DNA from 3 places in the Nonomuraea sp. NPDC005501 genome. Region 2 is predicted to be linked to each of the others. Evidence: predicted binding sites of a transcription regulator. Region 2 holds the regulator's gene; each other region holds the start of a gene.
The links. Region 2 encodes HrcA, which represses chaperone genes, less so after heat shock. Its sites were predicted from a motif close to TTGGCACTCTCNNNNNGAGAGTGCCAA; they were not measured.
Positions count from the first base shown of each region.

Region 1: a site for HrcA is predicted at 5,166-5,192, ahead of ABZS51_RS18090 (DNA starvation/stationary phase protection protein). Genes of this name have one in related genera too.
Region 3: a site for HrcA is predicted at 4,733-4,759, ahead of groES (co-chaperone GroES). Genes of this name have one in related genera too.

Region 1 is NZ_JBEXDT010000033.1:17,161-25,709, reverse strand. It holds gene ABZS51_RS18110 (helix-turn-helix domain-containing GNAT family N-acetyltransferase) at 1-459, shown strand, start outside; gene ABZS51_RS18105 (MMPL family transporter) at 511-2,706, opposite strand; gene ABZS51_RS18100 (TetR/AcrR family transcriptional regulator) at 2,804-3,406, shown strand; gene ABZS51_RS18095 (alkaline phosphatase PhoX) at 3,400-4,434, opposite strand; gene ABZS51_RS18090 (DNA starvation/stationary phase protection protein) at 4,627-5,094, opposite strand; gene ABZS51_RS18085 (helix-turn-helix domain-containing protein) at 5,202-5,903, shown strand; gene ABZS51_RS18080 (VIT domain-containing protein) at 5,900-8,323, shown strand.
Region 2 is NZ_JBEXDT010000011.1:14,133-22,681, forward strand. It holds gene hemW (radical SAM family heme chaperone HemW) at 1-810, shown strand, start outside; gene ABZS51_RS08800 (DUF3097 domain-containing protein) at 971-1,777, opposite strand; gene ABZS51_RS08805 (hypothetical protein) at 1,796-2,794, opposite strand; gene hrcA (heat-inducible transcriptional repressor HrcA) at 2,946-3,959, shown strand; gene dnaJ (molecular chaperone DnaJ) at 3,971-5,110, shown strand; gene ABZS51_RS08820 (16S rRNA (uracil(1498)-N(3))-methyltransferase) at 5,139-5,864, shown strand; gene ABZS51_RS08825 (hypothetical protein) at 5,966-6,727, opposite strand; gene ABZS51_RS08830 (SigE family RNA polymerase sigma factor) at 6,724-7,203, opposite strand; gene ABZS51_RS08835 (histidine triad nucleotide-binding protein) at 7,554-7,898, shown strand; gene ABZS51_RS08840 (PhoH family protein) at 7,990-8,549, shown strand, end outside.
Region 3 is NZ_JBEXDT010000174.1:633-7,270, forward strand. It holds gene ABZS51_RS41570 (serine hydrolase domain-containing protein) at 1-718, opposite strand, end outside; gene ABZS51_RS41575 (hypothetical protein) at 978-2,963, opposite strand; gene ABZS51_RS41580 (class I SAM-dependent methyltransferase) at 3,158-4,603, opposite strand; gene groES (co-chaperone GroES) at 4,846-5,160, shown strand; gene groL (chaperonin GroEL) at 5,231-6,638, shown strand, end outside.

The DNA of each region.
Region 1 (8,549 bases), on a different contig from region 2:
ATCCGGCCGCCGCGCACCGGCGACCTCGGCTGGGCCGTCCAGCGGCACGCCGACGTCTACAGCCGCGAGTACGGCTGGGGCATCGCGTTCGAGCGGACCGTGGCCGGGCTCATGGGGAAGCTGGACTTCTCCGCCCGCGACGCGGGCTGGATCGCCGAGGCGGGCGGCGAGCGGCTGGGCTGCGTGTTCTTCGAGCACGTCGACGACCGCACCGCCAAGCTGCGGATGCTGCTGGTCGAGCCGTCCGCCCGGGGGCTGGGCCTCGGGCGGCGGCTCGTCGAGGAGTGCGTGCGCCACGCCGCGGACTCCGGCCACAAGCGGATCACACTGTGGACCCGCGACTGCCTGGTGAGCGCCCGGCGCATCTACGCGGGGTTGGGATTCGTCCTGGAGTCCAGCGAGAAGGGCCGGGAGAACGGCGTCGAGGTGGTCGACGAGATCTGGTCCCGCGACCTGTGACGGACCCGGTCCGTCGGCGCCGCCTTCCCGGCCACCGGCAGACCCGGCCCGTCAGCGTCGCCTGCCCGGCCACCAGTTGAGCGGCCCGGCCAGCCGCATCAGGCTGGGCACCAGCACCGCCCTGATCACCGTCGCGTCCACCAGCACGGCGACCGCCATGCCGACGCCGAGCATCTGCACGAACGTCACCCCGGCGGTGGCGTACGCGGCGAAGGACAGCGCCAGGATGCCGCCCGCCGCGGTGATCAGAGGCGCACCCCGCTGGAGGCCGGCCGCCACGGCCTCCGTGGTGTCGCCCGTCCTGGTGTACTCCTCCTCGATCCTGGACAGCAGGAACACCTCGTAGTCCATGGACAGGCCGTACGCGATGCACAGCATGAGGATGGGGATGCTGGGGTCGAGGCTGCCCGTGGGCGTGAACCCGAGCAGGCCGGACAGGTGCCCGTCCTGGTAGACCCAGACGAGCGCGCCGAACATGACGCCGAGGCTGAGCAGGTTGAGCACGGTCGCCTTGACCGGGATGAGCAGGCTGCGGGTCATGGCGAACAGCAGGACGAACGTGACGCCCAGCATCAGCCCGAGGACCAGTGGGAGCCGGTCCACGACCGAGGCCCGGTAGTCCGCCAGCTCCGCCGGATAGCCGCCCACCAGCACGGGGAACGGCGGCTCGACGGCCCGCACGGCCGTCACCAGTCGCACCGGGTCGCCGGCCAGCGCCTCGGCCGAGGGCACGACCGACAGCCACGTGCCCTCCTTGCCGGTGAAGCGGGCCGGGTCTGCGGCGCCGGTCCGCCGGCCTTCCGCGTACGAGCCGGCCGCCGAGTCGACCTGGGCCACGCCGGGCAGCCGCGACAGCGCCACGGCGTAGGCGTCCACCGGCCCGCCGGCGGCCGGGGAGGCGGCCCGGCCCCTGGAGATGATCTGGATGGCGTCGGTCTCCTCGGCGGGGAAGCCCTGCCGGATGACCTCCTGAGTCTGCCGGGCCGGGGCGTCGGCCGGCAGGACGCGGTCGTCGGCCACGCCGAACCGCAGCCCCAGGAACGGCGACGCGAGCAGGAGCAGCAGCGCGGTCGCCAGGCCCCCGAAGACCAGTGGCCGGCGCATCACCCGGCCGGCGAGCGCGTGCCAGAAGCCGCCGACCCCCTCCCGCCCGCCCCGCCGGGGCAGCATCGCGCCGCCGGCGTAGGCGAGGACGGCCGGCAGCACGAGCACGGCCGCGACCACCCCTCCGGCGACGACGGCGATGCCCGCGTACGCGAACGAGCGCAGGAACCCGAACGGCAGCACGAACAGCACCGCCAGCGAGGCGGCCACGGTCAGCCCGCTGAAGAGCACGGTCCGCCCCGCGTGCTCGACGGCCGCGGCGACCGCCTCCACCCGGTCCAGCCCGCGCCGCGCCTCCTCGCGGAAGCGGGCGATCATGAACAGGCAGTAGTCGACGCCGAGCCCGAGACCCATCGCCAGCGTGAGATTGAGGGCGAACGTGGAGATCTCCGCGAACGCGAGCACCCCGCGCAGCAGCGCCAGCCCGACGACCATGGCGAACACCCCGGCCAGGATCGGCACCAGGGCCGCGGCGACCCGCCGCTGGTAGAGCCAGAGCAGGACGAACACCAGCGGGAAGATGACCAGCTCGGCGCGGACGAAGTCCTGGCGGGCCAGCGGCACGGTCTGGCGGAACACCTCCTCCCCTCCCCCGGCCCGCACCTGGAGGAGCGCGTCGCCCCGGGTGATCTCGGGCACCAGGCGGGGCAGCACGTCCTGCCTGACGTGGCCGGCGTCCCCGGGGACGCGCGCGACGATCAGCGCGTGCCGGCCGTCCTCGCTGCGCAGGGTCGCCGAGTCGCCGCGGGTCCAGTACGACGCGGCCTCGGCCACGCCGTACGAGCGGGCGACGCGGGCGGTGAGCGCCCGGCCCGCCTCGGCGACGGCGGGATCGTCCACGGTCCCGGTCCTGGGACTGACCAGGAAGATCAGGTCTGGGCTGCCGGTGGCGAACCGCGTTGTCAGCTCGGCCTGCGCCTGGTCGGACTCGGAGCCGGGCGCCTCGAACCGGGCCAGCGACAGGCGTGGCACCGTGCCGGCCGTGAGGGCGGCGGCGGCCACCAGCAGGGCAAGGGCGAGCGCGAGCACCGTGCCGCGCCGCCGGGCGAGGAGGCGACCGAGCCGGCGCAGGGACGGCCCGCCCTCGCGTTCGGTCGGCGGAGGGCCGGTCTCCGGGACCACGGGCGCGGTCGGGTTGGTCATGCGGGCTCCCCGAAAAAGTCGGTAATCTACTCGTGTTTCATTCGTCGAGGCTAGAAATACAAGCAAAAGCTCGCATTTGTCAACGGGGAGGGCCGCCATGACTGAGCGCGTGGTGCGCAGGCAGGCGCGCGGACTGAGGCGCATGGCGGAGATCCTGGACGCGGCGGAGCTGGTGATCGCCGACGTGGGGTACCCGGAGCTGACGACCAACCAGGTCGCGGCCCGGGCCGGGCTGTCACCGGGGTCGCTGTACCAGTTCTTCCGCAACAAGGAGGAGATCCTCGACGGGCTGGTGGCGCGCTACACCGACGAGCGGGAGGAGTTCTGGGCGGCCAGGCTGGCGGAGGTCACGCCGGAGGTGCCGCTGGAGGCGCTCGTCGGCCGGCTCGTGGACGAGAGCGTGGCGTTCAAGACGCGCTCGCCCGCGTACTGGACCCTGCTGTACGGCTCGGCGACCGGCGACAAGCTCGCCGCCGCGGCGGCGCGGCTGCACGAGGCGATCGCCGGGCAGGTCGCGGCCATGCTGCGGCGCCGCTCCCCCGGCCTGGAGCCGGCCCGGGCGCTCACGCTCGGCACGATGGCGGTGGCGGCCGTGAAGGCGGTCATGCCGCTCGTCACCACGGCTGCGCCGCAGCGGGCGGAGGAGCTCGTGGACGAGCTGAAGGTCATGCTCGTGCGCTACCTGAGCGGAGATCAGTGACGGAAGGGACCGGCCACCTCGAAGGTGTGGCCGTCCGCCGGGTCGCCCGCCGGGCCGCGCCGGGAGGAGAAGTACAGCCGCGAGCCGTCGGGCGAGAACGCGGGCCCGGCCGGTTCGGACGCGCCGTGGCCCTCCAGCAGCAGGAACGGGCTGATCGTCCGGTCGGGGGTGATGACGTCGATCTGCATGGTGTCCCTGGCCACGTACAGGTCGCCGGACGGGGCGGCGGTGACGGCCCGCACGCCCTCGCACAGCCGCTCGATCGTGGACGTCTGCGCGTCGTAGGCCCACAGGCCGCGGTCGCCCTTCGTGGTGAAGTAGCAGACGCCGCCGGCGTAGTGGCAGCCCTCGGCGCCGTCGAACCGGCGCGCCTCCTCCACCTGGTGGCGCGCGGCCTTCAGCAGCGCGGCGGGTGACGGCACCGGCCGCCACTCGCCCGAGACGCACAGCGCCTCCAGCCGGCCCTCGGTCAGGTCGCCCCAGTCGCCCGGCACGAACCGGTAGAAGCACCCGTCGGCCTCCCCCTCCGTGAGGTAGACGACCTCCCGGTCGGGGTCGCACGCGGCGGCCTCGTGCTTGAAGCGGCCCATGGCCAGGCGGGGGCGGGCGGCGCGGGTGCCGTACGGGTCGCACTCGAAGACCCGCCCGCGGTGGCCGAGCTCGCACGACAGCCACGTGTTCCAGGGGGTGGCGCCGCCCGCGCGGTTGAGGTCGGTGCCGGACAGGATGCGGTAGGCGTCGGCCACCGCCCCGCCGGGCCCGAACCTGATCGCCGCGGCGCCGCCGAGCAGCGGCAGGTCGGAGTTGGAGACGTAGATCCAGCCGCTGCCGTCGGGGAAGCAGGCGCCGCCGTCGGGCGCCGCGTGCCACGTCAGGCCGGCCACCCTCCGGCCCGTGCGCGCCACCACCCGGCCGGTGAACCCGGCGGGCAGGACCAGCCCGTCGCCGCCGTACGGTGCGAGCGGGCCGTACGGGCCCACCGCCTCCCGGCGGAGCGGGCCCGTGCGGAGGAGAGTCTTGCGGGACATGGTCAGGCCTCCCTCTGGGTCCACGCTAGTCGACCGCATGGACATGAATGGCGGGATCCCGGACACCGAACAGCACGCGAACCCCGGCCCACCGGCCCCTCGCAACCGGGCATATCGCCCACGTCCCCCTGCCCTCCGGCAGCAGAAGCCCGGGGGCCGCGCGGGCTCCCGGGCTTCGCCGACGCGACGCGGTCAGCGCTGGGCCTGGAACATCCAGCGTTCCTTGTCGATGTCCTGCGCGATCGCGATGAGCACGTCCTGGGTGACCGGGTCGGGCTCCTCCGTCTGCTCGATCCGCTCCCGCATACGCCGTCCGACCCCGTCGAGGATGTCGGTGATCGTGGCGATGACCTTGCCGTCCTCGACCCAGCCGCTCTCCGGCTGCGCCAGCTTGGTGCTCTTGGCCAGGGTGGAGGAGCGGCCGTCGGGGTTGATCCCCAGCGCCGCCGCGCGCTCGGCCACGGTGTCGGCGTGCTCGCGCGCCAGCGAGACCAGCTCGTCGAGCTGGAGATGGATCGAGCGGAAGTTCGGCCCGACGATGTTCCAGTGCATCTGCTTGGCGACGAGCGACAGGTCGATGAGGTCGACCAGGGCGCCCTGCAGGCACTCGGCCACCGTGCTCTTCGCCTCGCCCGAGAGCGGTCCGGTGATCTGCACCATGATGTTCTTCCTCCCCGTAGTAGGACATCTCTCCTTCTTCTGAACCATTTCGCCCGCTTTAATCCTGCATATTGACACTGCAACAGTGACAGTGTCATTGTGGAGGCATGGACGAGACCTGGACCATCGGTGAGCTGGCGGAGCGGGCGGCCGGCCTGCTGCGGGCCGGCGGGCCGAACGGCAACGGCCGGGTGCGTGAGGTCCCGGGCGAGCGTCTGATCAGGTGGTACACGACGATCGGCCTGGTGGACCCGCCGCTGTCCCGGCGCGGCAGGGTCGCCCGGTACGGCCGGCGCCACCTGCTGCAGCTCGTCGCCGTCAAGCGCCTGCAGGCCGCCGGGCTGTCGATCGCCGACATCCAGGTGGCCCTGGCGGGCGCCACGGACGCCATGCTGGAGACGGCGGGTCACCCGGACACCGCCGTGCCTCCGGGCGGGCGCCCGGAAGGCCCCCCGGCTGCCCGGCCGGCCGCGAAGGCCGTCCCCGCGCCCCGTCCCGACGGCATCTCCGCTCCGGACCCCCGGGGCGGCGCTTCCCCGGAGGGCGAGCAGGCCCGCTTCTGGACGCGCCCCCCGAGCGGCCGCACCCCGACCCCGGCCGCGACCCCGGCCGTGACGCCGGCCGTGACCTCGATCGCCGCCGACGACGCGGCGGCGGCCGGTGGGCTGGTGCGCGGGATCAGGATCGCGCCCGGCGTGACGCTGGTGCTCGACGGCGCGGGCCGCGTCCCTTCCACCGACGACGTCCAGGCCGTGCTCGGCGCGGCCGCCCCGCTGCTGGCAGTACTCCAAGAGAGGAAGCTCGCATGAAGATCGTTCCACTCGAGGCCGAACGGTGCCGGCCCGTGCCGGACGCCGGGTTCGGCGCCCTGCGCACCGACCGGGGCAACCTGCCGCTGGAGAGCGTGGACGTCTCGGCCGCGATCTCCGGTCTGGTCGCCGGGGTGGAGGTGGCCCAGGGCTTCCGGAACCCGTTCGACGTCACGCTGGAGGCCACGTACGTCTTCCCGCTCCCCGACCGGGCGGCCGTGACGGCGTTCCGGATGGAGGCCGACGACCGGGTGATCGAGGGCGTGCTCAAGGAGCGCGGCCAGGCGCGGGCCGACTACGACCGGGCGCTGCGCGAGGGCAGGCGGGCGGCGATCGCCGAGGAGGAGCGGCCGGACGTGTTCACGATCCGGGTGGGCAACATCCTGCCCGGCGAGCGGGTCACCGTCCGGATGTCGCTCAGCCAGCCGCTGCCGTACGAGGACGGCGCGGCCACGTTCCGCTTCCCGCTGGTGGTGGCGCCCCGCTACATCCCTGGGACACCGCTCGACGGCACGTCCGCCGGGGACGGCACGGCGCCCGACACCGGCGCGGTGCCCGACGCCTCGCGGATCACCCCGCCGGTGCTGCTGCCCGGCTTCCCCTCGCCGGTGCGGCTGTCGCTGGCCGTGACCCTCGACCCCGCCGGGCTGGACCTGCGCGACGTCTCCTCCAGCCTGCACGTCGTGGAGGAGGACGCCCACACGGTACGGCTGCGCCCCGGCGAGCGGCTGGACCGGGACTTCATCCTCAGGCTGGCGTTCGACGCCTCGACCTCGCTCCAGCTCGACACCGGCGAGACCCCCGGCGAGAGCACCGGCGAGACCTCCGGCGGCGAGGGGACGTTCGCGCTGACCGTCGTCCCGCCCGCGCTGGAGGCGCCGCGCGCCCCCCGTGACCTGGTGCTGCTGCTGGACCGTTCGGGCAGCATGGCGGGCTGGAAGATGGTCGCCGCCCGGCGGGCCGCCGCCCGCATCGTCGACACCCTCACCTCCGCGGACCGGTTCGCGGTGCTGACGTTCGACTCGGTGGTGGAGCAGCCGTTCGAGGGGCTCGTGGAGGCGTCGGACCGCAACCGGTACCGCGCCGTCGAGCACCTGTCCCGCGTGGACGCCCGGGGCGGCACCGAGCTGCTGGAGCCGCTGCGCGAGGCCGTGTCGCTGCTGCCGCCCGCCGAGGGCCGCGAGCGGGTGCTCGTCCTCGTCACCGACGGCCAGGTGGGCAACGAGGACCAGATCCTGGAGCAGGCCGGCGGCGCGCTGTCGGCCATGCGCGTCCACGCCGTCGGCATCGACCGCGCCGTGAACGCCGGCTTCCTCGGCAGGCTCGCCGGGCTCGGCGCGGGCCGGTGCGAGCTGGTCGAGTCGGAGGACCGGCTCGACGCCGCCATGGAGCAGATCCACCGGCGCATCGGCGCACCCCTGGTCACGGACCTGGAGCTCAAGGGCCTCGACGTGGTGCCGGGCACGCTCACGCATCTGGGCTCGATCTTCCCGGGCGTGCCGCTGCGGGTGTACGGGCGTCACCGGGGCGGCGGGCCGGTGACCGTGCGCGGCCTGGCGGCGGGCGAGCCGTGGGAGCGGCAGGTCGCCGGGACGGCCGTGGACAACCCGGCCCTGCGGGCCGTCTGGGCCCGCGCGCACCTGCGCGAGCTGGAGGACCGGTACGCGATGGGCGAGCACGAGCTGGAGGCGCGGATCGTCCGCGTCTCGCTGGAGCACGGCGTGCTGTGCAGGTTCACGGCGTACGTGGCGGTGGACAGCAGGACGGTGGCCGAGGGCGGGCCGGAGCACCGGGTCATCCAGCCGGTCGAGCCGCCGAGCGGCTGGGAGATGCCGTCGGCGCCGCCGATGCCCGGGTTCATGGCCCAGGCCGCGGTGATGTCGGCGCCGAGCCCGATGCGGGCGTCCTCGCCGACGTTCGAGGCGGCGTTGGACCAGGGAATCCCGATGAGCCCGGGCCCCGCTCCGGGTGCCCCCGCGGGCGGGGGCGGCGGCGCGGGCGGCGCCGGAGGGTACGGAGGTTCCTCGGGCGGTTCGGTGGGACCGCGGGGCCCGATGTTCGGGCGGCCGGGGGCTGCGCCGCGTCCCGCCCGGCGCGCCTCGCGCGAGCTGGGGTCGGTACGGGGACAGCTCGTGGCGGAGCTCGACCGGCTCAGCGCGCTGCACACGGCCGACGCCCTCTACCTGGCCGACCTCGGCTCCCGGCTGGCGGCCCTGTCGGCGTACCTGGGCGGTCACACGGAGCTGTCGGACCTGGCGCGCGAGCTGGAGGCGGCCGAGCGTCCGGGCACGGACCTGACGGCACTGCGGCGGCACGCCATCGAGGTCCTCACGTCCCTGACGGGCGGCGGCCCCGGCGGCGGCTCGGGCGGCGGCTCCGGGGAGAAGCCGCCGCGCGCTCCCTTCTGGAAGCGCGCCTGACGAGCCGGTCCCGTCCTGACCGTGACACGGCCAGGACGGGACCGGTGTTCCGGCGAGAATTCAACGTGCGCGGGCAATGCGGAGAGAACCGGCGAAATCGCGCAGCGTGCCGAATGCGTTCCGCCCTCGTGGCGGCACCGTCCGGCACGACAGAAAGGGCCCGAATCACTCCCGAGAGCGTCGTGAGGGAATGTCGCGACTCGCGCCCTCAGCGTGACGCGACCCT
Region 2 (8,549 bases):
CTGGAGAGCCTGCGCGAGGGCGGCTTCACCCGCGTCAGCTTCGGCATGCAGAGCGCCCGTGAGCACGTGCTCAAGGTCCTCGACCGCCATCACACCCCCGGCCGGGCCGGGCAGGCCGTGAAGGAGGCGCGCGCGGCCGGGTTCGACCACGTCAACCTCGACCTCATCTACAGCACGCCGGGTGAGTCCGACGACGACTGGCGGGCCTCGCTCGCCGCCGCCATCGAGGCCGAGCCCGACCACGTCTCCGCGTACTCGCTCATCGTCGAGGACGGCACCCGCCTGGCGGCCCGCATCCGGCGCGGTGAGCTGCCCATGCCCGACGACGACGTGGCCGCCGACCGCTACCAGATCGCCGACGCGATGCTCGGCGAGGCCGGGTTCCGCTGGTACGAGGTGTCGAACTGGGCCACGTCCGACGCCGCCCGCTGCCGCCACAACCTGCTCTACTGGACCGGCGGCGACTGGTGGGCCGCCGGCCCCGGCGCCCACAGCCACGTCGGCGGCACCCGCTGGTGGAACGTCAAGCACCCCGCCGCCTACGCCCAGCGCCTGACCGCGGGCGTCTCGCCCGCCCACGCGCGGGAGGTGCTCACCGCCGACGACCGTGAGACCGAACGCCTCATGCTGGAGCTCCGGCTGGTGTCCGGCTACCCGCTGGCCGACGTCGCCCCCGGCGCGCGGACGGCCGTCGCCGCCGCGCTCGGTGGCGGGCTGCTGGAGCCGGAGGCGTTCAAGGGCGGCCTCATGGTCCTCACCCTGAAGGGCCGGCTGCTCGCCGACGCGCTGGTACGCGACCTGGTCAGCTGATCAGGCGGACGGAGACGGGGAAGCGGCGGTGCGCGGCCGGCGCCGCCCGGACGTGGAGGACCAGCGACACGATCCACACGATCGGGAACAGGACCGGCCGTGACCGTGGCCCTGGCCACCCGACCGCGGGCCCGTGGCTGGTGACGCGGCGGGTCCCGGGTCAGGGTGCCTCCGTGACGAAGTCGATCAGTTCCTCCACCCGGCCGAGCAGCTCGGGCTCCAGATCCGCGAACGAGGAGACGGCCCCCAGGATGCGCCGCCACGCCTCGGCGGGCTCCACGCGCCACCCCAGGGCGGCGATCACGCCCTCCTTCCACGGCACCCCGCGCGGCACGTCCGGCCAGGCGGGGATGCGCAGCGCGGACGGCTTGACCGCCTGCCAGATGTCGACGAACGGGTGCCCGACCACCAGCACCTCCGGAGAGGTCACCCGGGCCGCGATGCGGCTCTCCTTGGAGCCGGGCACCAGATGGTCCACCAGGACCCCCAGCCGGCGCCCCGGACCGGGGCCGAACTCCTCGACGATCGCGGGCAGGTCGTCGACGCCCTCCAGGTACTCGACGACCACCCCCTCCACGCGCAGGTCGTGACCCCAGATCTTCTCGACGAGGGCGGCGTCGTGCACCCCCTCGACGTAGATGCGGCTCTCCTTGGCGACCTTGGCGCGCAGCCCTTCGACCGCGATCGACCCCGACGCGCTGCGCCTCGGCCCGCTCGGCGCCGCGACCGGCCGCACCAGCGTCACGGGCCTGCCCTCCAGCAGGAACGCGGCCGGTGCCAGCGGGAACAGGCGCCGCCGGCCGAACCGGTCCTCCAGCGTGACGGCCTCCTTGTCGCAGGCCACGACCGCGCCGCAGAACCCGCTGTCGGCGTCCTCCACCACGAGGTCGGGTTCGGCGGGCACCTTCGGGATCGTGCCCTTGCCCGGCCGCCGCCAGTTGCCCGCGAGAACATCACCGTCATACACACCGGGGACCGTAGCAAATCACCCGCCTGCCGCGAGGCGCCTGCGGTGGCCGCTGCGCCGTGCCAGGACGACGACGGTCAGGACGACCGCGACCAGCACGCCCGCCCCGGGCAGCAGGAACAGCGCGGCCACGCCGCCCAGCAGCCCGCCGGCGTCCACGGCCGGGCCCACCGCGAAGCGCGCGCCCGATCCCGCGGCCGTGTCGCACTTGAGCTGGTAGCCGCCCGCCTTCGGCACGTTCAGGGCGAGGATGGCCCGCCAGGTGGTCGAGCCCTGCGTGACCGTCATGCTCCCGGGCATCCTGGCCAGCAGCGCCTTGCCGGCGCCGCCGGCCGAGCAGGTGTACTGCACCGGCGAGGCGCTGGCCAGGTACACCACGGGCTCGTCGGCGGGGTCCACGTTCACGGTGACCGTCTCACCGGAGCCGAACGTCCTCGTCGGCAGCGCGCTCCGCGCCGTGTCCGCCACGCCGCCCGCGAACAGCGCCACCCCGGCCACCACGCACACCAGCGCGAGCCCCCAGGCGGCCCACACCCACCACAGCGGGGGCCGGAGCAGCTTGGGGTCCGCCCGGGGCGCGTACAGCGGGCCGCCGGCGTACATGCCGGACACCGGGAGGGGCGGGCCGCCGTACGGGCCCGTGAGCGGCCGGCCGCCGTAGGGCCCCTGCTCGCCCGAAGGAGAGCCGTAGGGGCCCGGCTGGTACGGGACCTGCGGGTGGGCGGCCTGCTCGCCGGTCACCGGCCCCGGCCCGTACGACGGCCCGTACGGCGGCTGCGGGTACGGCGGCTGGGGGTACGGAGGCTGCAGCGAGTACGGGGCCTGCTGCGGCGGCATGCCGTGCGGCCCCGTCTGGTACGGCGGCTGCCCGTACGGGGGCTGCCCGTACGGCGGCTGCTCATACGGCGGCTGCTCATACGGCGGCTGCTCATACGGCGGGGGAGGAGGGGGCTGACCGGGATGGGGGCCGGACCCGGGCGCCGGGTCGTTCGGCTGGGAGGGGGACTCGTCGGTCATGTCCGCAAGTCTGATCCCTGGAGGCGGGCCCGCGCCAGCGGCAGGATGGCTAGGTGTTATCGCACCTTGTGGGTGAGAGCCGTACACTTGGCACTCGGGAACACAGAGTGCTAGACGGTCGTTCCCCGAGGCAGACGCAGGAGGTGAGCACGTGCTCGACGAACGTAAGCTGGCGGTGCTCCGCGCCATTGTCGAAGACTACGTGTCCACCAACGAACCGGTGGGCTCCAAGGCGCTGGCCGAGCGCCACAATCTCAAGGTCTCCCCCGCCACCGTGCGCAACGACATGGCCGCGCTGGAGGAGGAGGGCTACATCACCCAGCCGCACACCAGTGCCGGCCGCGTGCCGACCGACAAGGGCTACCGGCTGTTCGTCGACAGGCTGTCACAGGTCAAGCCGCTGTCCGGGGCGGAGCGCCGGGCGATCGAGACGTTCCTGGCCGGGGCGGTCGACCTCGACGACGTGGTCACCCGCACCGTGCGGCTGCTCGCGCAGCTCACCCGGCAGGTCGCGGTCGTGCAGTACCCGACGCTGACCCGCTCGACCGTCCGGCACGTCGAGCTGGTGCCGCTCTCGGAGCGGCGCGTCATGCTGGTGCTCATCACCAACACCGGCCGCGTCGAGCAGCGCGTGGTCGAGCTGCCCGAGGTCGTGGAGGACACCCGCATCGCGCACCTGCGGGCCGTGCTCAACGCCTGTCTCGACGGGTGCGGCCTGAGCGCCGTGCCCGATCTCGTCGCCGACCTGCCCGAGCGGCTGCCCGCCGAGGACCGGCCGGCCGTGGCCACCATCCTGTCGGTGCTGCTGGAGACCCTCGTCGAACGCCACGACGAGAAGATCGTGTTCGCCGGGGCGGCCAACCTCGCCGGCGCCGACTTCACCGTCGGCCTGCGCGACGTGCTGGAGGCCCTGGAGGAGCAGGTCGTGCTCATGCGGTTGCTCGGCGAGACGTCCAGCGACATCCCGTCCGCGCTCACCGTGCGCATCGGCTCGGAAAACCCCTATCTGCACGGCACGTCCATCGTCGCGACCGGATACGGTTCTGGCGACAACCAACTGGCCCGGCTCGGCGTGCTGGGTCCCACGAGGATGGACTACCCCGTGACGATGGGCGCCGTACGCGCGGTGGCACGCTACGTCAGCCAGATCCTGGCTGCATCATAAGAGGTCGATAAGTGGCAAACAGCGACTACTACGCCACCCTCGGGGTGCGCCGTGACGCCAGTCAGGACGAGATCAAGAAGGCCTACCGCAGGCTGGCCCGGGAGCTCCACCCTGACGTGAACCCCGATCCTGAGACCCAGGAGCGGTTCAAGGAGATCACGCAGGCCTACGAGGTCCTGTCCGACGCGAACAAGCGCCAGATGTACGACCTGGGCGCGGACCCGTTCGGCGGCGGCGGGGCGGGCGCGGGGGCCGGCGGCTTCGGCGCGGGCTTCCCGTTCAGCGACATCATGGACGCGTTCTTCGGCCAGGCCGGCGGCGCGCGCGGGCCCCGCTCACGTGCCCGCAGGGGCCGCAACGCGACCATCCGCGTCGAGCTGGACCTGCGCGAGACCGCGTTCGGCACGACCCGGGAGCTGGTCGTCGACACGGCCGTGCTGTGCGAGGTCTGCCAGGGCGCCGGCGCCGCGCCCGGCACCCACCCCGACACCTGCGACATGTGCAACGGCCGCGGCGAGATCTCCCAGGTCACCCGGTCGTTCCTGGGCCAGGTCATGACGTCCCGGCCGTGCCCCCAGTGCGGCGGCTTCGGGTCGATCATCCGGCATCCCTGCCAGGAGTGCTCCGGCGACGGCCGGGTGCGCACCCGCCGTACGATCAAGGTGCGCATCCCGGCGGGCGTCGAGGACGGCACCCACATCCAGCTCGCCGGCGAGGGCGAGGTCGGCCCCGGCGGTGGCCCGCCCGGCGACCTGTTCCTGGAGATCGTCGAGCGCCCGCACGAGATCTTCGAGCGGCGCGGCGACGACCTGCACTGCACGGTGCAGATCCCGATGACGGCCGCGGCGCTCGGCACGATCCTCACCGTCGAGACGCTCGACGGCTCCGAGGAGCTCGACGTGCGGCCGGGCACCCAGTCGGGGCAGGTCATCACGATGTACGGCCGGGGCGTGCAGCGGCTCAACGAGAGCGGCCGCGGCGACCTGCTGATCCACGTCAACGTCGAGACGCCGTCGCGGCTCGACCCGGCGCAGGAAGAGCTGCTACGGGAGCTGGCCAAGCTCCGGGGAGAGGAGCGCCCTCCGGGTAAGTTCGCACCGGGGCAGCAGGGTTTTTTCTCACGGCTGCGCGACGCGTTCAACGGGAGATGAGGCCGCCGCGGGGTAGAGACGGGCGGACGTGAGCGTCCCCGTCTTCCTGTCCGACGCCCTCGACGGGCCCGAGCTGCTGCTCGACGGGCCCGAGGGGCGTCACGCCGCCGCCGTGCGCCGGCTGCGCGCCGGCGAGCGGGTGGACGTGACCGACGGCGCCGGGGCGGTGGCCGAGTGCGTCGTGCGCGAGGCGCTGAAGGACTCCCTCCGGCTCGACGTGGTCACCCGCCACGACGTGCCGGCGCCGCGGCCCCGGATCGTCGCCGTGCAGGGCCTGCCCAAGGGTGACCGGGGCGAGCTGGCCGTCGAGATGATGACCGAGGCGGGCGTGGACGTGATCGTCCCGTGGTCCGCCTCGCGCAGCATCACCCAGTGGAAGGGCGACCGGGCGGCCAAGGCGCTGGCCCGCTGGCGCTCCACCGCCCGGGAGGCGGGCAAGCAGGCCCGCCGCTTCCACCTGCCCGAGGTGACCGAGCCGGCCTCCACGGCTCAGGTCGAGGCGCTGCTGCGCGGCGCGGCCCTCGGGCTGGTGCTGCACGAGGAGGCCGCCGAGCCGCTGGCGCGCCTGGAGACTCCGGCCGACGGCGACGTGGTCATGGTCGTGGGCCCCGAGGGCGGGGTGTCGGAGGAGGAGGTGGCCCGGTTCCGGGCGGCCGGAGCGGTGCCGGTGCTGCTCGGGTCCACGGTGCTGCGCACCTCGACGGCGGGGGTGGCGGCGGCCTCGGTCCTCATGGCCCGTACCGGCCGCTGGTGACCCGCTGAGAGGTCCGCACGGCCGTTGATGACCCGCCGGATGGCCCGTACCGGGCGTTGGTGACCCGCCGGCGCCGGGCCGCCTCGCGGGCGCCGGCGGCCCTACTGCGAGGAGAGCGGGCTGGCGTCCATGATCGTGGTGATGGTCTGGACGGTCTGGACGGGCTGCGTCGGGTCAGGGGCGTCGGCCGGGCAGTCGTCGGCGGGGCACGGCACGGCCGCCGGCGCCGTTTCGGTCACCGTGGCGGCCGGGGTGGGCGTCCGGGCCGGGGTCGGCGTCGCGCCGGGACAGTCGTCGCGCGGCTCGGCCGGCCCGCTCGTCGGCCCGCCCGTGGGCTCGTCCGTCTGGTCGGACGTCGGCCCGGGCGTCAGGTCGTCGGCCTGCCCGGTGGTCCGCCGGCCGGCCTGCTCGCCGGGCGGCGTGGGGCACGGGGTGGGGGAGGACGCCTTGGGCGTGGGCTTGCTGGTCGACCTGGCGGTCTCGGGGACGTGCCGCGGTGGCCGCGTCGTGGGATCGGGCAGCACCACGACCTCACGCTCCTCGCTGCGCTGCGGCGGATCGGGCGACACGGCCCGGTTGGTGGAGGACCCCGCGGGCGGGGTCGAGGTGGTGCGGACGTCCTGCACGGTCTCCCGCAGCACCTGGTGGCGCAGCTCGGGGACCACCATCACGATCGTGCCGGCCACCAGCACCGCGCTCGCCGCGGCGGCACCCGCCCGCCACCAGAACAGGTTGCGGATGCCGCGCCGCTCGATGCGGGCACGGATGATCTCCAGTCCGTCCGGCGAGGGCACGACCGTGTCCGCCTCCGCGCGGAGCACACGGCGCAGTACGTCGCCGTACTCGTCGGGGGGCTGGGTCATGACATCTTCTCCAGGACGGAACGCAAGGCGGCCATTCCACGCGCGGTGTGGCTCTTGACCGCTCCCTTGCTGATGCCCATGGCGTGGGCGATCTCAGCCTCGGACAGATCACCGTAGTAGCGAAGGACGAGTGCCTCTCTCTGACGTGCCGGCAGGGCCCGCAGCGCCTCGATCACGGCCGAGCGTTCGAGCTCGCCGATCGCGCCGTTCTCGGCGCTCGGGGCGTCGGGCAGACCCTTGGGAGCATACTTCTCGACGACCGCGCGATGTCTCAGCACGGATCGGGAGCGGTTGACGACGGATTGACGCAGGTAGGCGAGTGCCTTGTCGGGGTCGCGCAGTCTCCGCCAGGCGCCGTGGATGGCGACGAACGCGTCCTGCACGACCTCCTCGGCGGTCGCCATGTCGCGTACCAGCAACACTGCGAGACGCACCAATGACCGAAAGTGCGCGCTGTACAGCGCGGTCACGGCCATGTCGGCGTCCCACCCGACCGGCACCGCCCCTAACGACCTGTCGGCCAGAAGGGTCTCGGTGGTCACCTCATGAGGACGCGCGGCCTTCCGAGAGGGTTTACGCTCTTCCGGTTCCTTAGGGGGCATTACCCAGTCGTGTCCTCGCCAGGCGGCCTTGCCCAGACCCTGATTGTCCTGTTGCGCCGAAGTGTCGCATACCCACCCTAACCGCGAGGATCTTCCTACGCACGGCGCGCTCGGTCACCGATTCGCAACAGGGGCAGGGAGTTCGGAACGTTCCAGGCGGGGCGGAAGCAGCATAGCGCGGTGATCACCGTGAGGAGGACGGACTGTCTCGATAGGGTGGGCGCGTGACCGACTGCATCTTCTGCAAGATCGTCGCCAAGGAGATCCCGGCCGAGGTCGTCCTGGAGACCGACCGGGCGCTCGCGTTCCGCGACCGCAACCCGCAGGCCCCGACCCACGTGCTGGTGATCCCCAAGGAGCACCACGCCGACGCGGCGGCGCTGGCCGCGGCCGACGACGGCCTGGCCGACGACGTCCTCAAGGCCGCCCACGCGGTGGCCGTCCAGGAGGGCGTGGCGGACGCCGGCTACCGCGTGGTCCTCAACACCGGGCCCGCCGCGGGCCAGACGGTCTTCCACGTCCACGCGCACGTGCTGGGCGGCCGTGACCTGACGTGGCCGCCGGGGTGATATTGGCGAGAGCGATTCGCGTGGTCCCGGCTACCATGGGCGGAGAAGCACACACGAAGAGACCGGGAGGCATCAGGCCGCTGGCCTGCCCATGTCCGAACTACACGAATCCCGCCGGACCGCACCTCCGACGCGCACACAGGCCAAGGTGCTGATTCCGGACGAATACCCGATGGTCAGCCTCCTGGGCTCCCGTGACGAGCTGTTGCGTGTCATCGAGGGCGCCTTCCGGGCCGACATTCACGTCCGAGGAAACGAGATCACCGTCACCGGCAGCCCCGACGAGAGCGGGGCCGTGGTACGGCTGTTCGAAGAGCTCGTCGAAGTGCTGCGAAGCGGCGGCGAGCTCACGCCCGACGCGGTCGAGCGGAGCATCGCCATGCTGCGCATGACCTCCGACCGGCCGGCCGAGGTGCTCTCCCTCGACATCCTCTCCTCGCGCGGCCGGACGATCCGGCCCAAGACCGTCAACCAGAAGCGCTACGTCGACGCCATCGACAACCACACGGTCGTCTTCGGCATCGGCCCGGCCGGCACCGGCAAGACGTATCTCGCCATGGCCAAGGCCGTGCGGGCGCTCCAGGAGAAGCGGATCAACCGGATCATCCTCACCCGCCCGGCCGTCGAGGCGGGTGAGCGGCTCGGCTTCCT
Region 3 (6,638 bases), on a different contig from region 2:
AGGGGTTCATCCGCGTGGCGTCCACCAGGCCGGGCAGCGGCTCGTATCCCTTGGCGTGCGGCGCCGGCAGCCCCGCCCGGTCGCCCGGGACCACGGTGTGGCGCAGCCCCAGCGGTCGCAGGATGCGGCGCGTGACCTCCTTGCCGTACGGGTGGCCGGTCAGCTTCTCCACCAGCAGCCCGAGCACCACGTAGTTGGTGTTCGAGTAGTGCCACTTCCCGTCGTCGGGGAGCTTCTTGGCGAAGGCCACATCGAGCAGCTCGCGCGGCTGGTAGGAGCGGAACCGGGCGTCGCCGCGCCAGCGGTTGGTCGAGTATCCGGGCTCGCTCATGTAGTCGTACAGGTGGCTGGTGTGGTTGAGGAGCCGGCGGACGGTGATCTGCGCGCCGCCCGGCACCAGGCCCGGCAGGTACCGGTCGACGGGGTCGTCGAGCTGGATCCTGCCCTCGTCCACGAGCTGGAGCACAACGGTCGCGACGAAGGTCTTGGTGACGCTGCCGATCCGGAAGTACCCGTTGGGCGACGGCCGTCCCTCGCGCTCGATGTCGCGCACGCCCACGGCGCCCGACCAGGTGTGTCCGCCGTCGGAGACCCGCGCCAGGGCGGCCGTGGCTCCGCCGCCGGCCACGATCTTGTCCAGGTCGGAGCGTACGTCCACACCGTGGCCACCCGCGGTGACGGCCGTCGCGACCAGCACGTTCATCATCAGCTGCATCATGTGCGCAACGCTAGGGAGATCGGCGGTGCGGCGGAATGCGGTGCTCCGCCGACTCCACCTGTGGAAAACCGCAGCAGCTCAGGAGCCGGCACCCCGCGGCCGGGCTCACTCGTGACCACGTGGGCGGCCCAGGATGCGCGCCGTCACGGCGGGTGGCCCGTGAGCCCTCACAGCCGGCCGTGACAGGGGTCAGCCGACGTCGGCGCGTGCGCGTGACGTCGGCCTTGCCGTAGCGGATGGTGCCGATCCGGACGGCGGGTCAGTCCTTCGGCCGGGTGGGGCGGAGGAGGGCCTCGGCGAGGGCCAGCATGGTCTCCTCCAGCGAGCCCAGGCGCTTGGTGAGGTCCGCCGTGGCCGGCGTGACGATGCCCGTCACCGTGCGCGTCAGCTCCTCGCGGTCGGGCCGCGCCTGGAGCAGCTCCGTGAGCGCGCCCGCCGCCGCCGTGAGACGGTCGGCCTCGTCGGCGGCGCGGGCGGCGATCGCCTCCTCGATCCGCTCGCCGATGCCCAGCGTGACCGGGAGCTGGCTCACCCGCTGGTTGACCGCCTCCAGGTGGTCGTCCACCGTCTCCAGCTGCTCGCCCGCCTGCTCGGCGCGGGTGGCGAGGTCCGTCAGATGCCGGTCCACGCCGTCGAAGCGGGTCTGCATGCTCGTCTGGATGGCCGTCTGGATGGCATTGCCCACCTGGTCGAACCGCGTCGCCATGTCCGTGTCCACCGCGTCGAGGCGGGTGGCGAGCCCGTCCACCGTGTCGAAGCGGGCGGTCAGGTTGGCGTCGGCCGTGGCGAAATGGGCGGCCATGGCGCTGTCGCTGCGGTCGAGGCGGCTCGTGACCCCGTCGAACCCGGCCGCCAGCTTCGTGTCGACGGTCGTGAAACGGCCCGTCACCGTGCTGTCGACGGCGTCGAACCGGGTCGTCAGATGCTCCTCGACCTCGCTCAGCCGCTCGTCCAGCGACTCCAGGTCGTTGTCCAGATGGTTGAAGCGGGCCTCGTTGCGGGTCGCGTTCTCGCCGAGGTGCTGGTCGACGCCCGCCACCCGCTGGTCCACCGTCGCCATCCGCTGGTCCACGGCCGCCATCCGCTGCTCGACCCCGCCCACGCGCTCGTCCACGGCGCCCAGCCGCTCGCCGGCGGCGACGGCGCGCTCGTCCAGCGTGGTCAGCCGGCCGTCGAGGGCGGTGAAGCGGCCGTCCATCCGGCCGTCCAGGGCGCCGAGCTGCCCGTCGAGCGAGACGATCCGCTTGTCGACGGACCCCAGCCGGGAGTCCATCCCGGCCAGGCGGCCGTCCACGCCCTCCATGCGCGCGTCGAGCTCGTCGAGCCGCACCGCGACCTGCTGCTGCGTCTCCTCCAGGCAGGTGGCCAGCTCCTGCCGCGACTCCTCCACCCGCGCCGCGAGCCGCTGCTCGGCGGTCGTCAGCCGGTCGGTCACGGCGCTCACCTGGCCCGCGAGCACGTCCACGTGCGCGGTCAGTCTCTCGGCCACGGCGTCCACGTGCGCGTTGACCTGCTCGCCGACGGCGGCGGCCCGGGTCCCGGCCTGCTCGGCCGCGGCGGCCAGCCGGCCGTCCAGCCCGCTGGACAGCCCCGAGGCGATCCCGCTGGACAGCTCGGCCACCACGTTCTCGACCCGGTCGGTGCGCGCCGTCAGCTCGGCGAGCGACCTGTCGAGCCGGGTGAAGCGGCTGGCGGCGGCCTCCATGCTGGAGCCGAGCTGGGCCATGACGGCCGCGAACTCGCCCATCCGCTTGGCGATGCCCTCGCCGCCGTCCAACACCGACTGCAGCCGCTTCAACGTCTCCTCGACGCCGCCGCCGATGGTCGTCAGATCGTCCCAGATGTTCGGGAGCTCCACCACGGGGGCGACGCGCTGGTGGACCGACTCCACCCGGGCGTCCACGGAGCCCACCTGCGAGCCGACGGCGTCCACGTGGTCGCGGACCGCCTCGACGTGCTGGGCGAGGCCCTCGGCCCACATGGGCGGCTTGGCGGCCATGTCGTCAAGGCGCCCGCTCACCGTCTCCAGCGTGCCGCTCAACCCACCGAGCTCCCGCTCGCGCACCTCGCGCAGCAGCCACTCCATGCCTTCGAGCCGCTGGCGGATCTCGTCGAGGACGGCCCCCTGCGTGCGCTGCTCGTACACATGATCCTGCGCGGCGCGGGCCAGCAGCTCCCGCATTCTCTCCGGGACCTTGCTGTGCCCCCCTGTCTGCAGGAGGGTGGTGTGGTTGGAATGATCCACCGAAAGCTCCTTCACTCGCCGACGGTTCATCGCGCAGCGGTGGGATAGGTCCGGTTTGCAGATGGAAGAAGGAGAACGCGGTAAACCGCTACAGGGGGGAGAACTCCCGCCCGCCCACCTTAGCCTCTCGATCAAGCCACGTCAGTGGTGCGGGAAAATATCGTGGTTGCCGCACAAGCGCCCTGTTTTGCTCTTTACGCAGGTGGGCATGGGCGGCAGATCAGGGCGGACGGCTTATCCATGATCCGGGTCAGAATGACCACGGCGGATTCACTGCCCGAAAGTCGCAGATCTCCGCGAAGGCGTTCGATGTCCACGGCGGAGGCGCGCTTTTTAATAGTGATATTTCCTATTTTCCGGTCGCGGAGAGCGGCGCGCAGGCGCTTCAGCGAGAACGGCAGCGCCTCCTCCACCTCGTACCGGGACGCCCAGGGAGTGTCGACCGGGTCGTCCCCGGTGATGTAGGCGATCATCGGGTCGGGCAGGCGGCCGTCCACCAGTTCGGCGACCTCGGCGACCAGGTGCGCGCGGATCGCCGCGCCGTCGGGCTCGTACACGTAGCGGCCCAGCGGGCCGACGGGGGCGACGGCGCCGGTGTCACGCAGGACGTGGCCGCCGGGCAGCAGCGTGGCCAGCCGGACCGGCCCGCCGCCCGCCGTCGTGTCCGGCCTGTCGGTCGTGCGGGCGCCGGGGTGCGTCCACAGGGAGGCCTCCTTCACCTCGCCCTTGTACGAGACCCACTCGGCCTCGGCCGTCTCCGGGATGAACTCGTACGGGATGCCCGGGGCGACCTTGAGACAGGCCCATCGGGCCCGGGCGACCAGGTCGAGCACGACGGGCCACGGCGGGGAGTAGGCCAAGGGGTCGAACGTGCGGCCCCTGGAGGTGCGCCGGGCCGGGTCGGCGAACAGCACGTCGTAGTCCTCGGGCGACACGGACGCGGCGTCGGCCACCCGGACCGTGACCCGTCCGGCCGGCCCGAGCGCCTCGACGTTGGCCACGGCCACGGCCACGGTCAGCGGGTCGGTGTCGACGGCGTCCACGACACAGCCCGCCCGGGCCAGCGCCAGGAGATCCCCGCCGATGCCGCAGCACGCGTCCACGACCCTCGGCCCCGCCCCCTGCGTGCCCGCCCCCTGCGTGCCCGAGCCGGGCGGACCGAAGCCCTGCGGGCCGGAGCCGTACAGGCTGGAGCCGTGCGGGCCGGAGTCCTGAGGACCCGAGTCCTGAGGACCCGAGTCATGAGGACGGGAGTCGTGCGGGCCCGGCGGGCGCGTGCCCGAGGCGGTGTCGTCCTCCCGAGCCGCCGCTCCCTGGCGCGTTCGCGAGCCCTGTGAACGGTGTGAGTCGTGCCACAGCGCGGTGAGCCGGGCGGCGCGGTGGGCGGCGACCTCGGCCCGGGTGGCCTGCTCCAGGCCGTGCGGCGTGAAGTACATCAGCTCGGCGTCCGCGCCGAACTTGGCGCGCGCCCGGTCCCGAAGCCGCGCCTGGGTGAGCGCCGCCGAGGCGAGCGCGGCGTCGTAGGTCCGGCGCAGGCTCGTCGCGGCCGCCACGGGGTCGCCCCCTTGGAGCTCGCCCGCCTCCGCGAGCGCGCGCTGTCCGCGCGGAGTGAGCAGCTCGGTGAAGGCGTCCAGGTCCACGCCGTACGACGTTAGCGCCTCCCGTGCGGCCCCCGATCCGGGACCCCGTCACGACCTGCGAGGATGGGTTATCGCTCTCAGCAGACGTGTTCGTGTTGACTGTCAAGCCCCTCTTGCATATGTTTCCTGTTGGCACTCTCCCCTTGAGAGTGCCAACGTGCGACGAGGCAGGTCTGGCACCCGCGACGGCAGGCCCCGCTGGTCGCCTCTTCTAGATCATTCAAATCTGAAGGGGAGGTCCGATCGTGACGACCGCCACCAAGGTTCCCGTTAAGCCGCTCGGCGACCGCATTGTGGTGCAGCCGCTTGAGGCTGAGCAGACCACCGCTTCCGGCCTGGTCATCCCGGATACCGCCAAGGAGAAGCCGCAGGAGGGCAAGGTCCTCGCGGTGGGCCCGGGCAACTGGGATGAGGACGGCGAGAAGCGGATCCCGCTCGACGTCAGTGAGGGCGACGTCGTCCTCTACAGCAAGTACGGCGGCACCGAGGTCAAGTACGGCGGCGAGGAGTACCTCGTGCTCTCCGCCCGCGACGTTCTCGCGATCATCGAGAAGTAAGCCGGTGGTGTCGGGCCCCGGGCGCGTGAGCGGCCGGGGCCTTCGACACTAGGAGAGGACTTTCAGCAAAATGGCGAAGATCCTGGAGTTCGACGAGGACGCCCGTCGCGCTCTTGAGCGTGGCGTCAACGCCCTCGCGGATGCCGTGAAGGTTACCCTCGGCCCCCGTGGCCGCAACGTCGTCATCGACAAGAAGTTCGGTGCTCCGACCATCACGAACGACGGTGTGACCATCGCTCGTGAGATCGAGCTGGAGGAGCGCTACGAGAACCTCGGCGCCCAGCTCGCCAAGGAAGTGGCCACCAAGACCAACGACATCGCGGGTGACGGCACCACCACCGCGACGGTCCTGGCTCAGGCCATGGTCCGCGAAGGCCTGCGCAACGTGGCGGCCGGCGCCTCGCCGCTGTCGCTCAAGCGCGGCATCGACAAGGCGGCCAAGGAGATCAGCGACAAGCTGCTCGCCAGCGCCCGCCCGGTCGAGGACAAGAAGGAGATCGCCAACGTCGCGACGATCTCCGCCCAGGACGCCAAGATCGGCGAGCTGATCGCCGAGGCGTTCGACAAGGTCGGCAAGGACGGCGTCCTCACGGTCGAAGAGTCCAACGCCATGGGCATGGAGCTCGAGTTCACCGAGGGCCTCCAGTTCGACAAGGGCTACCTGTCGGCCTACATGGTCACCGACCCCGAGCGCATGGAGTCCGTCCTCGAGGACGCCTACATCCTGCTGACGCAGGGCAAGATCGCCTCGATCGCCGACTTCCTGCCGATGCTGGAGAAGGTCGCGCAGACCAAGAAGCCGCTGCTCGTGGTCGCCGAGGACGTCGAGGGCGAGGCCCTGGCCGTCCTGGTCACCAACAAGATCCGTGGCACGTTCACCTCCGTCGCCGTCAAGGCGCCGGGCTTCGGCGACCGCCGCAAGGCGATGCTGCAGGACATGGCCATCCTCACCGGCGGCCAGGTCGTCAGCGAAGAGGTCGGCCTCAAGCTGGAGAACGTCGGCCTTGAGGTGCTCGGCCAGGCGCGTCGCATCGTCGTCACCAAGGACGCCACGACCATCGTCGACGGCGCCGGTGACCAGCAGGCCATCGAGGACCGCGTCAAGGAGATCAAGCTCGCCATCGAGCAGTCCGACTCCGACTGGGACCGCGAGAAGCTGCAGGAGCGGCTGGCCAAGCTGGCCGGCGGCGTCTGCGTGCTGCGCGTCGGCGCGGCCACCGAGGTCGAGCTCAAGGAGAAGAAGCACCGTCTCGAGGACGCCATCTCCGCGACGCGCGCCGCGATCGAGGAGGGCATCGTCTCCGGCGGTGGCTCGGCCCTGATCCACGTCTCCAAGGACCTGGACGACCTCGGCCTGACGGGCGACGAGGCCACCGGTGTCGGCGTCGTGCGCCGCGCGCTGGTCGAGCCGGCCCGCTGGATCGCCGAGAACGCCGGTCTCGAGGGCTACGTGGTCACCCACAAGGTCGCCGAGCTTG